DNA from 3 places in the Micromonospora mangrovi genome. Region 1 is predicted to be linked to each of the others. Evidence: predicted binding sites of a transcription regulator. Region 1 holds the regulator's gene; each other region holds the start of a gene.
What was found. The regulator HrcA, encoded in region 1, represses chaperone genes, less so after heat shock. The targets are predictions, from matches to a motif close to GGTTNGCACNCTCNNNNNGAGNGTGCNAACC.
Positions count from the first base shown of each region.

Region 1 (3,275 bases):
GCCGACACCTCAGGGGTGCCCGTTGAAGGCGTCGCGCATCCGGGAGAAGAAGCCGCCCTGCTTGGTCAGCTCGGCGACCTCCTCGCCCCGGGTCTTGGCGAAGTCGCGCAGCATCTTCTCCTGGTCGGCGTCGAGCTTCGTCGGGGTGCGCACGTCCAGGTGGACATAGAGGTCACCCCGGCCGGTGCCGCGCAGGTGCGGCACCCCGCGGGCACGCAGCCGCAGCGTGCTGCCCGGCTGGGTGCCGGCCTTGACGTCGACCGTCTCCTCGCTGTCGAGGGTCTTGATGGTCAGCCGGGTGCCGAGCGCGGCGGCGGTCATCGGCACGGTGACCCGGCAGTGCAGGTCGTCGCCCTTACGGGAGTAGACGTCGTGCGGCCGCTCGTGGATCTCGACGTAGAGGTCGCCGGCCGTGCCGCCGCCCGGGCCCACCTCACCCTGCTGGGCCAGCCGGATCCGCATGCCGTCCTCGACCCCGGCCGGGATCTTGACGGTCAGCGAGCGGCGGGTCCGGACCCGCCCGTCACCGGCGCAGGTCGGGCAGGGGTGCGGGATGGTGGTGCCGTAGCCCTGGCAGACCGTGCAGGGCCGGGCGGAGACCACCTGACCGAGGAAGGTCCGCTGCACCGACTGCACCTCACCCCGGCCGCCGCACGCCTCACAGGTGGCCAGGTGGGTGCCGGCCGCGGTGCCCGCGCCGGAACAGGTGGTGCAGAGCACGGCGGTGTCGACGGTGATCGGCGCCTCGACGCCGAACGCGGTCTCGTGCAGGTCCAGCTCCAGCCGCAGGATCGCGTCCGCGCCCGGACGGGTCCGCGGACGGGGGCCCCGGGCGCCGCCGGCCGCCCCGCCGAAGAAGGCGTCCATGATGTCCTGGAAGCCGACGAACGGCCCCGCCCCACCGGGACCGCCGGGCCCACCGGCACCCCCGCCGCCCGGGGCGAGCGGGTCGCCGCCCAGGTCGACGATCTGCCGCTTCCGGTCGTCCGAGAGAACCTCGTACGCGGCGTTGATGTCCTTGAACTTCTCCTGTGCCTCCGGGTCCGGATTGACATCCGGGTGGAACTGCCGCGCCAGCTTGCGGTAGGCGCGCTTGATCTCGTCGTCGGAGGCCTCCCGGCTCACACCGAGAATGCCGTAGTAGTCCCTGGCCACTGCGTTCCGTGTCCTCATGTTCGTCTCGCGTTGCGCCGGTCGTCGGCCGGAGCCGGCCGTCGGCCCTGACTGGTCAGTTCTGGGCCAGCAGCTCGCCCACGTAGCGTGCCACGGCCCGCACCGTGGCGATGGTGCCGGGGTAGTCCATCCGTGTCGGACCCAACACGCCCAGACCGCCGAGCGCGGTCGAGCCGGGGCCGTATCCGGTGCTGACCACGGAGGCGGCCCGCAGGTTGTCGATCTCGTTCTCGTCGCCGATCAGCACCCGGGTGGTGGTCGACTCCGCCTCACCGATCAGCTTGAGCATCACCACCTCCTCCTCCAGCGCCTCCAGGATCGGACGCAGGGAGCCCTGGAAGTCGAGCAGGCCGCCCCGGGTCAGGTTGGCGGTGCCGGCCAGCGCGATGCGCTCCTCGTGCCGCTCGACGAGCGTCTCCAGCAGCACGGTCGACAGGGTGGTCATCGCCCCGCGCAGGTGCGGCGCGGCCTCGTCGACCAGCGCCTGGACCAGCGGCGGCGTCTCCGACAGCCGGCTGCCGACGAGCTTCTCGTTGACCAGCCGGCGCAGGTCGGTGACGTCTTCGGCGGGGGTCGGCGCGGGCAGCTCGACCAGCCGCTGCTCGACCCGCCCGGTGTCGGCGATCATGACCAGCATCAGCCGGGTGGTGGAGATCGGCACCAGCTCCAGGTGGCGGACCGAGGAGCGGGCCAGCGACGGGTACTGCACGACGGCGACCTGGCGGGTGAGTTGGGCCAGCAGGCGGACCGTGCGGTGCACCACGTCGTCCAGGTCGACGGCGCCGACCAGGAAGCGCTCGATGGCCCGGCGCTCGGCCGGGCTGAGCGGCTTGACCCGGGACAGCCGATCGACGAAGAGCCGGTAGCCGCGGTCGGTGGGCACCCGGCCGGCACTGGTGTGCGGCTGGCGGATGTAGCCCTCCTCCTCCAGCACCGCCATGTCGTTGCGGACGGTCGCCGGGGAGACCCCCAGCTGGTGGCGCTCGACCAGGGCCCTGCTCCCCACCGGTTCCTGGGTGGCGACGTAGTCCTCGACGATCGCGCGCAGCACGGCGAGCTTGCGGTCGTCGAGACCCATCTCCCCACCTCCTGACGCACGCCTGGCACTCGACTGTAGCGAGTGCCAGTCTACGTCGGCGCCCCCACCGACGCGATGATCAGCGACGCACCTCCGGTGCGGCACCCCGGCAGCCGGCGCACCAGAGCCGATCAGCCGGACATCCCGGGCGGTGTCGCTCTGGTGCCGTGTTGCACCCGACCCCTACCGTGACGTCCATGACTGAACCACCTCGCCCGCCCGGAGCGGGGGACCCGGGCGCCCAGCCGGACCCGACCCCGCCGTCGGCACCGTACGGCTCGTCGGAGCCGCCCACCGCACCACTGTCCGGGGCACCGGGCGGCGGTGGCTATCCCCCGCCCGGTGGCTATCCGCCGCCCGGCGGTCAGCCGCCGTCGGGTGGCTACCCCCCGCCGGGCGGCTACCCGCCGCCGGGCGCCGGCTACCCCACCGGCGGGGCGTACGGCGCCCCCACCGGCGGCTACGCCAACAACGACGACAAGACCTGGGCGCTGGTCGCGCACTTCGGCGGGGCCGCCGGCGCGCTGATCAGCTTCGGTCCGCTGGGCTTCGTCGCCCCGCTCGTCGCCTACCTGGCCCGCGGTCAGCAGTCGCCGACCGTCCGGGCGCACGCCCTGGCCGCGCTGAACTTCCAGATCCTCTGGTCGATCATCGCGTTCGTGCTGCTCTTCGTGAGCTGGTGCCTGCTCTTCCTGCCCAGCATCGCGGTCGTGGTGATCCAGATCCTGTTCGGGATCATCGCCGGCATGAAGGCCAACGAGGGTCAGCCCTACCGCTACCCGATGTCCGCCAGCTTCATCAAGTGACCCCGACCCGGCCGGCCCACGGGTCGGCCGGGTCCTCCGCTGGTCAGGGCAGCAGGTCGCGGACCACCGCGTCGGCCAGCAGCCGCCCGCGCAGGGTGAGCACCGCCCGCCCCGCCGCGTACTCCGGCGGGGCCAGCAGGCCGTCGGCCAGGGCCCGCGCGGCGGCGGCCCGCCCGGCGTCGTCCAGCACCGCGAGCGGCAGGCCCGACGCGAGCCGC
Region 1 is NZ_CP159342.1:69,333-72,607, reverse strand. It holds gene ABUL08_RS00330 (16S rRNA (uracil(1498)-N(3))-methyltransferase) at 1-8, opposite strand, end outside; gene dnaJ (molecular chaperone DnaJ) at 10-1,155, opposite strand; gene hrcA (heat-inducible transcriptional repressor HrcA) at 1,229-2,251, opposite strand; gene ABUL08_RS00315 (DUF4870 domain-containing protein) at 2,449-3,057, shown strand; gene hemW (radical SAM family heme chaperone HemW) at 3,101-3,275, opposite strand, start outside.

Region 2 (3,275 bases), 650 kb from region 1:
TCGGTGATCTCCAGGCAGCGGGCGAACGGGGTGGGGGCGGCGGTGTCGGCGTAGAGGTAGGCGATGGTCGGGTCGCCGAGGGTCGCGCCCAGCTCCCCGGCCAGCTCGGCGACGAGGTGTGCGCGGACCACCGCCGGGTCCGGGTCGTACAGGAACCGGCGGACCGGCCCGACGGCGGCCTCGGCGTTCCCGTCGCCGGTGAGTTGGTGACCGGCGCCGGTGCTCGGGGCGGAGGCGTCGGCCGGGGGGCGCTCCTTCTCGCGCAGCAGGGTGGCGCGGCGGCGCAGCTCGGCGAGGCGACCGCACCAGAGCGCGGCCTCGACCAGGTCGCCGTCGACGCTGACCCACTCCGCCTCGGCCCCGGCCGGGATCAGCGCGTGGTCCAGCCCCGGCGCCACCTTCACCACCGTGTACGGGACCCGTTCGGCGAGACCGGTGACGAAGTCCCACGGCGGCGAGTAGGACTTCGGGTCGAAGATCCGTCGCCCGGTGCCGGCCTTCCGGCGCGCCGGATCGCAGAAGACCGCCTCGACCCGGGTCACGTCGAACGCGGTCGCGTCGCCGCACTCCACGGTGCACAGGTCGGCCAGCCCGGCGGCGTCGGCGTTCGCGGCGGCCATCGCGGCGGTGGTCGGGTCGGCCTCCACCGCGTACACCCGGATGCCGGCGCGGGCGGCGGCCAGCGCGTCCGCGCCGAGGCCGCAGCCCAGGTCGGCCAGGGTCCGCACGCCGGCCGCCCGCAGCCGGGCGGCCCGCCGGTCGGCGACCACCCGGCGGGTGGCCTGCTCCAGCCCGGCGCGGGTGAGGAACATCCCGGCCGCGTCCGCCCCGAACTTGCCGACCGCGCGGCGGCGCAGCTCCGCCTGGGTGAGCGCGGCGGCGGCCAGCTCCGCCGGCATCCCGGTGGCGCGGAGCCGGGCCGCCGCGGCCAGCGGGTCGCCGCCGGCCAGCCCGGCGGCCGTCGCGAGCGCGGCCGACCCCTCGGGGGTACGCAGGGCGGCGAGCTGATCCAGGTCCACGCGCTCATTCTCCCGACCCGGTCCGGAGCGCCCGGCACCGGCCGGGGCGCCGGCACCTCGCCGTCGGGGCGGGGCGAGCGCGACACGACGGGTGATGCGTTGGCACTCTCCTTGACGGAGTGCTAGCCGAGGCATAACCTGCGATTAGCACTCTCCCATCGAGGGTGCCAGCTTCCGGGCTTCGGTCCGGGCGCTGAACGCCAGGCGGACCGGCACCCGCGACGACGGCCCCGCCCGGTGGCATGTGGCAGATTGACGCCGTTCGGCTCGCCGTTCGGCAACGAAACCAAGTACCCCAGGAGGGTATGCCCGTGACTACCGCGACCAAGGTTGCGATCAAGCCGCTCGAGGACCGCATCGTGGTCCAGGCGAACGAGGCTGAGACCACCACGGCGTCGGGCATCGTGATCCCCGACACCGCCAAGGAGAAGCCGCAGGAGGGCACCGTCCTCGCTGTCGGCCCGGGCCGGATCGACGACAAGGGCAACCGCGTGCCGATCGACGTCAAGGTCGGCGACACCGTCCTCTACTCGAAGTACGGCGGCACCGAGGTCAAGTACGCCGGCGAGGAGTACCTGGTGCTCTCCGCCCGCGACGTCCTCGCGGTCATCGAGAAGTAAGCAACCGATCAGTGTCGTTGCCCCGGTCCGGCTCGCCGGGCCGGGGCAGCGTCGCTTCGAAGGGACATTCATGGCGAAGATCCTGAGCTTCTCGGACGACGCCCGACACCTGCTCGAGCACGGTGTCAACGCCCTCGCGGACACGGTCAAGGTCACCCTCGGCCCGCGCGGGCGCAACGTCGTCCTGGACAAGAAATTCGGTGCGCCGACGATCACCAACGATGGTGTGACCATCGCCAAGGAGATCGAGCTCACCAACCCGTACGAGAACCTCGGCGCGCAGCTGGTCAAGGAGGTGGCGACGAAGACCAACGACGTCGCCGGCGACGGGACCACCACCGCGACCGTGCTGGCCCAGGCGATGGTCCGCGAGGGCCTGCGCAACGTGACCGCGGGCGCCAGCCCGTCCGGCCTCAAGCGCGGCATCGACGCGGCGGCCGCCAAGGTCTCCGAGGCGCTGCTCGGCCGGGCCGTCGAGGTCGCCGACAAGGAGTCGATCGCGCACGTCGCGACGATCTCCGCGCAGGACGCCACCATCGGCGAGCTGATCGCCGAGGCGATGGAGAAGGTCGGCCGGGACGGTGTCATCACCGTCGAGGAGGGCTCCGCGCTCACCACGGAGCTCGACGTGACCGAGGGGATGCAGTTCGACAAGGGCTTCATCTCCCCGAACTTCGTCACCGACCTGGAGTCGCAGGAGTCGGTCCTCGAGGACCCGTACATCCTCATCACCACGCAGAAGATCTCGGCGATCGAGGAGCTGCTGCCGCTGCTGGAGAAGGTCCTCCAGAACAGCAAGCCGCTGCTGATCGTCGCCGAGGACGTCGACGGCCAGGCGCTGTCGACCCTGGTGGTCAACTCGATCCGTAAGACCCTCAAGGTCTGCGCGGTCAAGGCCCCCGGCTTCGGCGACCGCCGCAAGGCGATGCTCCAGGACATGGCGATCCTGACCGGCGCCGAGCTGGTCGCTCCCGAGCTGGGCTACAAGCTCGACCAGGTCGGCCTGGAGGTGCTGGGCACCGCCCGTCGCGTCGTGGTCGACAAGGAGAACACGACCATCGTCGACGGTGGCGGCCAGGCCGCCGAGGTCACCGACCGGGTCGCGCAGATCCGCAAGGAGATCGAGGCCTCGGATTCCGACTGGGACCGGGAGAAGCTGGCCGAGCGGCTGGCGAAGCTCTCCGGCGGCATCGCGGTCATCAAGGTGGGCGCGGCGACCGAGGTCGAGATGAAGGAGCGCAAGCACCGCATCGAGGACGCCATCGCCGCGACCAAGGCCGCGGTCGAGGAGGGTACGGTCCCCGGCGGCGGTGCCGCGCTGGTCCAGATCCTGTCGGTGCTCGACGACGACCTGGGCTTCACCGGTGACGAGAAGACCGGTGTCTCGGTCGTACGCAAGGCGCTGGTCGAGCCGCTGCGGTGGATCGCCCAGAACGCCGGTCACGACGGCTACGTCGTGGTGCAGAAGGTCGCCGGCAAGGAGTGGGGCACCGGCCTCGACGCCGCCAAGGGCGAGTACGTCGACCTGGTGAAGTCCGGCATCATCGACCCGGTGAAGGTGACCCGCAACGCGGTAACCAACGCCGCCTCGATCGCCGGCCTGCTGCTCACCACCGAGAGCCTCGTGGTGGACAAG
Region 2 is NZ_CP159342.1:6,150,364-6,153,638, forward strand. It holds gene ABUL08_RS27930 (THUMP-like domain-containing protein) at 1-1,019, opposite strand, end outside; gene groES (co-chaperone GroES) at 1,325-1,639, shown strand; gene groL (chaperonin GroEL) at 1,710-3,275, shown strand, end outside.
Region 2: the regulator HrcA is predicted to act here: its motif matches at 1,162-1,192, upstream of groES (co-chaperone GroES).

Region 3 (3,275 bases), 990 kb from region 1:
AAGTGGTTCAACTCGGAAAAGGGTTACGGCTTCATCGCCGTCGACGGCGGGCAGGACGTGTTCGTCCACTTCTCCGCGATCGAGATGGACGGCTACAAGGCACTGGACGACGGCCAGCGGGTCGAGTTCGAGATCACCCAGGGGCAGAAGGGCCCGCAGGCCGACCACGTCCGCGTCATCGCCTGATCCGGCGCCGCCCGTCCGGCGGCGTCTCCACCCGGGGGATCCGGGGCTGCGGTGCGGGTGCGCACCGGGGAAGATCATGAGCCGTTCCAGCCATCGCTGCTGAGGAGGGTCCATGTCCGACCAGCCCCCGTCGGGTCCCGCCGAGCCGGGGCCGTCCGGTGCCGGCCTGCCGGCCGACCCGACGTCGCCCCCGCCACCGGCCGCGGATCCGGCCGCCCTCCCGCAGCCCGACCACCAGGGGTACGCCCCGTCGGGCGGGCAGCCCGGTGCGGCGTACCCGGCCCCGACGCCGGGGTGGGGCTGGCCGGCGTACCCCGGTTCACCGCCGATGCCCGGCCAGGCGTACGCCTGGCCTCCCGCCGGGGCGGGCTGGGACCCGGCGGACCCGCTGGTCACGCCCCCGCACGCCGGGATCGGCGGCTGGTTCTCGCGGCTCGGCGGCGCGCTGCGGCGCGGCTGGCGGTCGCTGCTGCCGATCGTGCTGCTCACCCAGGCGGTGCCCGGCGCGGTGGTCTCCGTGCTCGGCCTGGCCCTCGCGCCGACCGGCGAGCCGACGACCGGGGCGGACGGCGCACCGATCCTGCCGGAGGGCTACCTCCGGGAGATGCTCACCTTCTATGTCACGGTGCTCGTCGCCGGCCTGCTGCTCGGCCTGGTGCAGAACCTGGGGTGGGCCGCGGGCACCTGGGTGGTCACCCGGCAGGCGGCCGGCGAGCCGGCCGGCACCGGGGCGGCCCTCCGGTACGGGCTGCGCCGCGCCCTCGGGCTCTGGGGCTGGTCGTTGGTGACCGCGCTGCTGATCACGGTCGGCGTCTGCTTCTGCGTCCTCCCGGGGATCTATGCGGCCTTCGCGCTCGCCCTGGTCGGCCCGGTCTATCTCTTCGAGCGGCAGAACCCGGTCGGTCGCTCCGTCCGGATCCTGCACCAGCGGTTCGGCCCGGTCCTCGGTCGGCTCGCGGTGGTCGCCGCGGCGATCGTCCTCGGTGGCCTGCTGGGCTTCGTGCTGGAGGCGGTCGGTCAGCTCCCGTTCGGCCAGCACCCGTTGGACTCGCCGGGCACGGCGGCCGGCGCGGTCGGGGTCTCCGTCCTGGCGGCCGTGCTGGCGGTCCCGGCCAGCCTGGTGCAGCTCGCCGGTCTGGTCCTCACGTACGCCGAGCAGCGGGCGTACGAGGGCCCGGTGAACGCCGCCCGACTGGCCGCGGAACTCGGCTGACCCGGGCCATCGTGCTTGCACTCGGCAAGGGAGAGTGCTAAACCTGTCATTGGCACTCGCATACCGTGAGTGCCAATGGTCGGGGCGGTAGGGCCACGGCCGCGCGGGCGTCTCGATGGCGCCCGGGTGGCACATGGCCGGTCGTCGCGGGCTGTCCGGCCCGACCGAGGAGGACGTCGTCGTCGCCAGGTGGCGACGTCCCCAAGGTGCGTACACCAGGCGGCCCATCCGGGGCACAACACTCGGGTGGCCCGTGAGTGTCCAGGAGGACAACGCCGTATGGCCAAGATGATCGCGTTCGACGAAGAGGCGCGCCGCGGCCTCGAGCGGGGCATGAACCAGCTCGCCGACGCCGTGAAGGTGACGCTCGGCCCCAAGGGCCGCAACGTCGTGCTCGAGAAGAAGTGGGGTGCCCCCACCATCACCAACGATGGTGTGAGCATCGCCAAGGAGATCGAGCTCGAGGACCCGTACGAGAAGATCGGCGCTGAGCTGGTCAAGGAGGTCGCCAAGAAGACCGACGACGTTGCCGGTGACGGCACGACGACGGCGACCGTCCTGGCCCAGGCCCTGGTCCGTGAGGGCCTGCGCAACGTGGCCGCCGGCGCCAACCCGATGGCCCTGAAGCGGGGCATCGAGGCTGCCGTCGCCAGCGTCTCGGAGGAGCTGCTCAAGCTCGCCAAGGACGTGGAGACCAAGGAGCAGATCGCCTCCACCGCCTCCATCTCGGCCGGTGACAACACCGTCGGCGAGATCATCGCCGAGGCGATGGACAAGGTCGGCAAGGAAGGCGTCATCACCGTCGAGGAGAGCAACACCTTCGGCCTGGAGCTTGAGCTCACCGAGGGTATGCGCTTCGACAAGGGCTACATCTCCGCGTACTTCATGACCGACCCGGAGCGCATGGAGGCCGTCTTCGACGACCCCTACCTCCTGATCGTCAACAGCAAGATCTCGTCGGTGAAGGACCTGCTCCCGATCCTCGAGAAGGTCATGCAGTCCGGCAAGCCGCTGCTGATCATCTCCGAGGACATCGAGGGCGAGGCCCTGGCCACCCTGGTCGTCAACAAGGTCCGGGGCACCTTCAAGTCCGTCGCCGTCAAGGCGCCGGGCTTCGGTGACCGCCGCAAGGCCATGCTCGCCGACATCGCCATCCTCACCGGTGGTCAGGTCATCAGCGAGGAGGTCGGCCTCAAGCTGGACGCCGTCACCCTCGACATGCTGGGCCGCGCCCGCAAGGTCGTGGTGACCAAGGACGAGACCACCATCGTCGACGGTGCCGGTGACGCCGAGCAGATCCAGGGCCGGGTCAACCAGATCCGGGCCGAGATCGACAAGAGCGACTCCGACTACGACCGCGAGAAGCTGCAGGAGCGCCTGGCCAAGCTGGCCGGCGGTGTCGCGGTGATCAAGGTCGGCGCGGCCACCGAGGTCGAGCTCAAGGAGCGCAAGCACCGCATCGAGGACGCCGTTCGCAACGCGAAGGCCGCCGTCGAGGAGGGCATCGTCCCGGGTGGTGGCGTCGCGCTGGTGCAGGCCGGCAAGACCGCCTTCGACAAGCTGGACCTGACCGGCGACGAGGCGACCGGCGCGCAGATCGTCAAGATCGCGCTGGACGCCCCGCTGCGGCAGATCGCCGTCAACGCCGGCCTCGAGGGTGGCGTCGTCGTCGAGCGCGTCCGCAACCTGGACGCCGGGCACGGCCTCAACGCCGCCAGCGGCGAGTACGTCGACCTGCTGGCCGCGGGCATCATCGACCCGGCCAAGGTGACCCGGTCGGCGCTGCAGAACGCCGCCTCCATCGCGGCGCTCTTCCTCACCACCGAGGCCGTCGTGGCGGACAAGCCGGAGAAGACCCCGGCCGCCCCGGCTGGCC
Region 3 is NZ_CP159342.1:5,812,729-5,816,003, forward strand. It holds gene ABUL08_RS26290 (cold-shock protein) at 1-186, shown strand, start outside; gene ABUL08_RS26295 (hypothetical protein) at 299-1,399, shown strand; gene groL (chaperonin GroEL) at 1,679-3,275, shown strand, end outside.
Region 3: the regulator HrcA is predicted to act here: its motif matches at 1,447-1,477, upstream of groL (chaperonin GroEL).